Linked DNA regions of Vreelandella piezotolerans. The protein of the gene in region 2 binds, or shares a complex with, the protein of the main gene of each other region. Links are inferred from orthologs where the notes say so. Each region holds a gene or a part of one and is shown on either strand. Other genes may lie near its edges.

Region 1 (3,365 bases), 2.8 Mb from region 2 along the record:
AGTGAAAGCCCATCTCTTCGAATAGCGTGGCGGGACTGACCATGCCTTTCATGTGCTCTTCGGTACGTTTGGCAAGCTCCAGCGCGCCGGGCAGGTGCGAGAGCACCTTTTTGCCCTCTTCGCGCATTTTGAGGTAGGGCTTGCTGGAGAGCACCCGAGCAAGGTAGGTGGCAATGCCGCCGACGTTTTCGGAAATCGACATTTCGTTGTCATTGAGCACGACCAACAGATTGGCATTGACGTGGCCTGCGTGAGCCAGCGCTTCGAACGCCATTCCCGCGGTCAGCGCGCCGTCGCCAATGATGGCGCATACCTTGCGCGGGTCTCGCTGCGCTTGGGCGGCCAGAGCCATGCCTAGCGCGGCAGAAATCGAGGTGCTGGAGTGGCCCACGCCAAAGGTGTCGTACTCGGACTCGGCTCGACGTGGAAATGCCGCCAAGCCGCCGTGCTGGCGAATGCTGAGCATGGCATCGCGCCGCCCAGTGAGGATTTTATGCGGGTAGGCCTGATGGCCCACGTCCCATACCAAGCGGTCTTTCGGTGTGTGAAAGGCGTGATGCAGCGCGACGCTGAGCTCGACAACGCCTAGCCCGGCACCAAAGTGGCCGCCGGTAACGCCGACACTGTAGAGCAAGTAGGCACGCAGCTCGTCGGCGAGCTGGGCGAGCTGCTTGGCGTTCATGGCCCGCAGCGCGGCGGGGTGGTCAAAGGAGTCGAGCAGTGGCGTCGCCGGGCGCTCGCGGGGTATCTCGTCGAACAGCTTCATAGGCATCGTTAGTGGTCGCGCTCGATCATATAGTGGGCAAGGTCGGCCAGGGGTGCGGCCTGCTCGCCTAGCGGGGCGAGGGCGGCAATGGCCTCGTCAATAAGCGTGTTCGCTTTACGCTGCGCCCCTTCCAGACCCAGCAAGCTGGGATAAGTAGGTTTGGCGCGGGCAGCGTCAGCGCCGGACATTTTGCCCAGCGTGGCGGTGTCACCCGTCACATCCAGGATGTCGTCATGAATCTGGAAGGCTAGCCCAATGGCGCGGGCGTAGCGAATCAGCGCCGCCAGGCGCGGATCGTGGTCATCCACGGCGACGAGCCCCCCTAGCCGGACGGCAGCGACGATCAGCGCGCCGGTTTTATGGGCATGCATGTGGGCCATGGCCTCGGCATCCGGGTGGCCGCCCACGGCGGCCAGATCCAGCGCTTGCCCCGCCACCATACCGTCACGGCCCGAGGCGACTGCCAGGGTAGTGACTAGTTGGCTCAGGCGAGGAGATGGGCGACTCGCGAGCACTTCGAATGCCAGCGCTTGCAGGGCATCGCCCGCCAAAATGGCGGTGGCCTCATCAAAGGCTTTGTGCACCGTGGGCTGACCGCGCCGCAAGTCGTCATCGTCCATGGCAGGCAGGTCGTCGTGAATCAGCGAGTAGGCGTGAATCAGTTCGATGGCGGCCGCTGGCGCGTCAAGGTCGTCGTCGCTCGCCCCGAGGGCTTGGCCCGCTAAATAGACCAGCAGTGGACGTAGGCGCTTACCACCGACCAGCAGGCCGTGGCGCATGGCGGCTTCCAGGCGCGCATCGACGGCGGGGCGAGCGTCGAACAGAGCGGCAAGCGTCGCGTCGACACGGCGGCTGCTGGCGTGGCGCAGCGTGGTAAGCCGGGAAGCTTGAGCCGTTACCATGGCGGCGTCTCCTCGCTGTCATCGCCTGCTTCCGAGGTGCTGGCAAAGGGAGCGACGTCGAGTTTGCCGTCGGCATCTTCGCTCAGCGCCCGGACCTTCAGCTCGGCGCTGTCGAGCCGCTGCTGGGCGTCGCGGGTGAGTCGTACGCCTTGCTCGAAGGCGGTCAGCGCATCTTCCAATGAGAGTTCGCCGGACTCCAGGCGTTCCACAATGGTCTCGAGTTGGGCCACCGTTGCGGCAAAATCGTGTGGGGGTGTCGTGTCGCTCATCGGGCAGTGCCTACCGTTTTCCGGGCGCCCTAGTGTCCGCCAGGGCGACGAGTGTGGCTGCGTGCTGTCAAATAAACGCACAGTATACACCGAGGCGAGGGGGCGGCGTCTGCCCTCACCATGGGTTGATTGATCGACTTGCGCTGCGTTCATCTTGAAAGCGCACACTTTTCATCACACCAGGCCGCCGAGAGCGCCAGCGGCTGTGCTACCATATGCGCCTCCCGTGAACCGATACACGGCGCATGCCGCCGACCATAGAGGTTGATTCAGCCATGGCCAAAACGTCCCTGGAAAAGAGCAAGATCAAGATCCTGCTACTCGAGGGCGTCCACCAAAGCGCGGTGGACAATTTTCACAACGCCGGTTACGAGAACATCGAGCTTCTGCCGACCTCGCTGGATGAAGAGGCGCTGATCGAGAAGATTCGCGATGTTCACTTCATCGGTATCCGCTCCCGCACGCAGTTGACTGAGCGCGTGTTCGAGGCGGCCGAGAAGCTGGTGAGTGTGGGCTGTTTCTGTATCGGTACCAACCAGGTCGACCTGGATGCGGCGCTCAAGCGCGGTATCGCGGTCTTCAACGCGCCGTACTCCAACACACGCTCGGTGGCTGAGCTGGTGCTGGCCGAAGCGATCATGCTGCTGCGCGGTATCCCCGAAAAGAATGCCCGTGCTCACCAGGGGGGCTGGTTGAAATCGGCGAAAAACTCCCACGAGGCGCGTGGCAAAACCCTCGGTATCGTGGGGTATGGCAGCATTGGCGCGCAGCTCTCCGTATTGGCCGAATCCTTGGGCTTCAACGTCATTTACTACGACGTGATTACCAAGTTGGGTATGGGGAACGCTAATCAGGTAGGCAGCCTGGAAGAGCTACTCGGCCGCGCTGACGTGGTCAGCTTGCACGTGCCGGACTTGGCCTCGACCCGCTGGATGATCGGTGCCAAAGAGATCGCGGCCATGAAGGACGGAGCGATTCTGATCAACGCCGCCCGCGGCAGCGTAGTTGAGATCGAGCCGCTTGCCGAGGCGATCAAAGCGGGAAAACTCAATGGCGCGGCCATCGATGTCTTCCCAGTCGAGCCGAAGGGCAACGACGAAGAGTTCCAAAGCCCGCTGCGTGGCCTGCACAACGTGATTCTGACGCCACACATCGGTGGTTCGACGTTGGAGGCTCAGGAGAATATCGGTATCGAAGTCTCCGAGAAGCTCATCACTTACTCGGACAACGGTACCACGGTCACCTCGGTCAACTTCCCCGAAGTGGCGTTGCCCGCCCATCCGGACAAGCACCGTCTGCTGCACATTCACGACAACGTGCCCGGCGTGCTTTCTCAGATCAACCGCGTGTTGTCGGAAAACGGCATCAATATTTCGGGCCAGTATCTGCAGACCAACGATAAGGTCGGCTACGTGGTCATCGATGTCG
Region 2 (3,129 bases):
CCACGCTGCATCAGATCGAAGAGCGCTTCTCGCCAGAACAGTGGCTGCACAGCACGTATGATTACCTGCGCCACGGCGGTGCCAATGAGTTCTTTGACAACCTGGGCACGACCGTTAAGCAGAACCCCGTGCCTACGCTGCTTACCGGCACGGGCCTAGGTTGGCTGATGCTTAGCCAGCGCCAACCGCATCGCTCCCATTCGCGTGGCTCTGCGCACGTCGATGCCACTGACGTACATGCCACGCCGCCGCCTCCTGATGAAGTGATGTCGCCTCAGCGTGCAAGTGCCGGGCAGCACGACCCGCGAAGCGATTCACACGGACCAGGCCACGGCATCAAAGAGCGCGCCCGACATATTGGTCATAGCACGAAAGGGGCCGCGCAGCAGTTCAGCGACAAAGCTCACCAAATGGGAGGACGTATGCACGATTCCATGTCCCACGCCCAGCAGGGCACGCATCAGCGGATCGATCACATGAAAGAGCGCGCTCATCATGTCAGCGACCGCTCTTCGGATTTCATTCAAGAGCACCCACTGGTCGTGGGAGCGTTAGGGTTTGCTCTGGGGGCGGCGCTGGCCAGCCTGAGCGCTACGACACACAAAGAGAACGAAACCCTGGGTGAGTATCGTGATCACGCCATGGACCAAGCGACCAAGATGGGCGAGGCGCAAGTGGACAAAGCGCAGCAGGCAATTCACGACACGGCAGAATCCGTGAAGCAGCACGCCCATGAGCAACGCCACGAGGGGCACCAGAACGAGGATAACCCCACCCAGCATAACGAGCCGGGATTAGCGGGGTCGAGCACGCCGTCAGGCAACACGCAGGGCGCGGGTACGAACACGGCTACCCATCCTGCTAGCAGCCCCACTACACCGGGGGCGAATACCGCCACGCAAACGTCCGAGACGCGTAAGCCACCGCTTCCGTAACGGCTGAGTTGGCTCGTCCCTGGTTCACGGCGCTACTTCTTGTAGCGCCGTTTTACGTCGACGCTGAGGCGTCCTTCGCCCAGGCGCAGCGTGAGGCGCTGGCCGGGCTGGGTGTCGTCGGCGCGACGGACGACTTGGCCTTGGGCATCTTGAGCGATGGCATAGCCGCGCCCGAGTACGGCCAGCGGACTGACGGCGTTGAGTTCTCGGGCGGCGCTATGTAGGCGTGCTTGACGCGTCTCCAGCAGGCGCTGCATCGCATTGGCCAAGCGGCGCTGTAGGCTGCTTACCCGTTCGCTGTCGGCGCGGTGCAGCCTTTTCATATCTTGGCTGGCAAGGCGGCGAGTAAGTTGGGCCGTTTGCGCCTTTTGCTGGGCGAGGGTGTGTTGTATGGCGCGGTGTAACCGCTGCTGCAGCGCGGTGAGGTACTGGCGCTGGCGGGCGAGCTGTTCGCCGGGGTGACGAAGGCGGGCGCGTAGGGTGTCTAGCCGCTGGCTATCTCGCTCTAACCGGGCCTGCATGGCGCGCTGTAAGCGCTGCTCTGCCTGGGTGAGCTGGCGCTTCAAGGCGTGTTGGTCGGGTACGAGACGCTCGGCGGCAGCGGAAGGCGTGGGCGCGCGCCTATCGGCGGCATAATCCGCCAGGGTGACATCCACCTCATGGCCCACCGCCGACATCACCGGCAGCCGGGAGTGAAAAATCGCCCGCGCCAAGTGCTCGTTATTGAACGCCCAGAGATCTTCCAGACTGCCCCCGCCACGGGTGATCAGCACCACATCTAGCTCGGGGTCTAACCGCGCCTGCCGGTTGAGCAGGCCGAGTGCCGAGATCATCGCCGGGGCGGCATCGGCCCCCTGAACCGGTACGGGAATTAGCGTCACGTCCGCCAGCGGCCAGCGGGCGGCCAGCACCGCCAGCACATCGCGAATGGCCGCGCCGGTAGCAGAGCTTAAAATCAAAATCTTGCGCGGTGGCAAGGGCAGGGGGCGCGCATTGGCGAACACGCCTTCGCCTTCCAACTGCGCTTTCAAACGCTCGAAGGCCGCCAGCAGCTCGCCGAGGCCAGCGGCCTGTACCGCCTCGGCAATGAGCTGGTAGTCGCCCCGTGGCTCGAACAGCGAGACGCGTCCGCGTAGCTTCACCTGGTCGCCATCGCGCATGGGCGCGGCCACGAAGCGCGCCCGCTGACGGAACAGCGCGCAGCGAATCTGCGCCCGGTCGTCTTTCAGGGTGAAGTAGATATGCCCCGAGGCCGGACGCGAGACGTTGGAAAGCTCGCCCTCTACCCACACGTCCCCCACGTCGCGCTCCAGGGTTTGCTTGGCGCGCTGGTTGAGTTGGCTCACGGAGAGCGCTTGGGGGGCGGGTGCCGTGCTCGTTGGTTCCATCGTTGGCCTTGGTGGTTCTCTCGTAGATGTCACGATACCTCAAACGCGGCTCATAAGGCTTCCCTTCACCGCATATTCCCGGCTGACGCTGACCGTCATTAGCAATTGGTATAAGCCTAACCGCCTCTCCGCGTTGCTGGAGCGGCCCTCGAAACGTTATAATGGGCGATTAACTTTCCACGCCCCATCTTCCCACTTCTCAATGGGTGTTGCCGCTATGCTACGTATGGCCCAAGAAGCGCTTACGTTCGATGACGTACTTCTCGTTCCTGGCTTCTCCGACGTTCTGCCCAAGGATGTCAGCCTAAAAACCCGCCTGACCCGCAATCTCTTCCTGAACATTCCCCTGCTTTCCGCTGCAATGGACACCGTGACCGAAGCGCGTCTCGCCATTGCCATGGCGCAGGAAGGCGGCATTGGCATCATCCATAAGAACATGACCATGACGCAACAGGCTGCTGAAGTGCGTAAGGTGAAGAAGCACGAAAGCGTCATCGTCAAAGACCCGGTCACCGTGAGCCCCAAAGCCAAGCTGGAAGACCTGCTGGCCATGGCCCGCGAATACGGCTTCTCCGGCTTCCCGGTGGTGGAAGGCGAAACCTTGGTCGGCATCGTCACCGAGCGTGACATGCGCTTCCAGCCGAACCACGGTGACAGCGTGGCCGATATCATGACCCCCCGTGAGCGTCTGGTCACCGTACCGGAAGGCACCGAACTCGAAGTCAGTAAAGCCAAGATGCGCGAACACCGCATCGAGAAAATGCTGATTGTCGATGACGCCTTCCACCTGCGCGGCCTAGTGACTT

Evidence for each region.
Region 1: the proteins of xseA (region 2) and GYM47_RS16700 are in contact, whole or in part, in a cryo-EM structure (PDB 8TXR), measured with the Escherichia coli proteins. The link is inferred for Vreelandella piezotolerans from one-to-one orthologs.

The regions. Positions count from the first base shown.
Region 1 is NZ_CP048602.1:3,641,734-3,645,098, reverse strand. What follows is about bases 300-3,174. They hold GYM47_RS16700 (exodeoxyribonuclease VII small subunit), read right to left. Parts: upstream 1,938-3,174; coding sequence 1,662-1,937; downstream 300-1,661. Other genes in these bases: serA (phosphoglycerate dehydrogenase), read left to right, coding at 2,213-3,174; ispA ((2E,6E)-farnesyl diphosphate synthase), read right to left, coding at 775-1,668; dxs (1-deoxy-D-xylulose-5-phosphate synthase), read right to left, coding at 300-772. In the rest of the region: more of dxs, read right to left, coding at 1-299; more of serA, read left to right, coding at 3,175-3,365. UniProt on the Escherichia coli protein: Bidirectionally degrades single-stranded DNA into large acid-insoluble oligonucleotides, which are then degraded further into small acid-soluble oligonucleotides.
Region 2 is NZ_CP048602.1:835,930-839,058, forward strand. What follows is about bases 146-3,129. They hold xseA (exodeoxyribonuclease VII large subunit), read right to left. Parts: upstream 2,324-3,129; coding sequence 968-2,323; downstream 146-967. Other genes in these bases: GYM47_RS03865 (DUF3618 domain-containing protein), read left to right, coding at 146-935; guaB (IMP dehydrogenase), read left to right, coding at 2,541-3,129. Also shown: more of GYM47_RS03865, read left to right, coding at 1-145. UniProt on the Escherichia coli protein: Bidirectionally degrades single-stranded DNA into large acid-insoluble oligonucleotides, which are then degraded further into small acid-soluble oligonucleotides.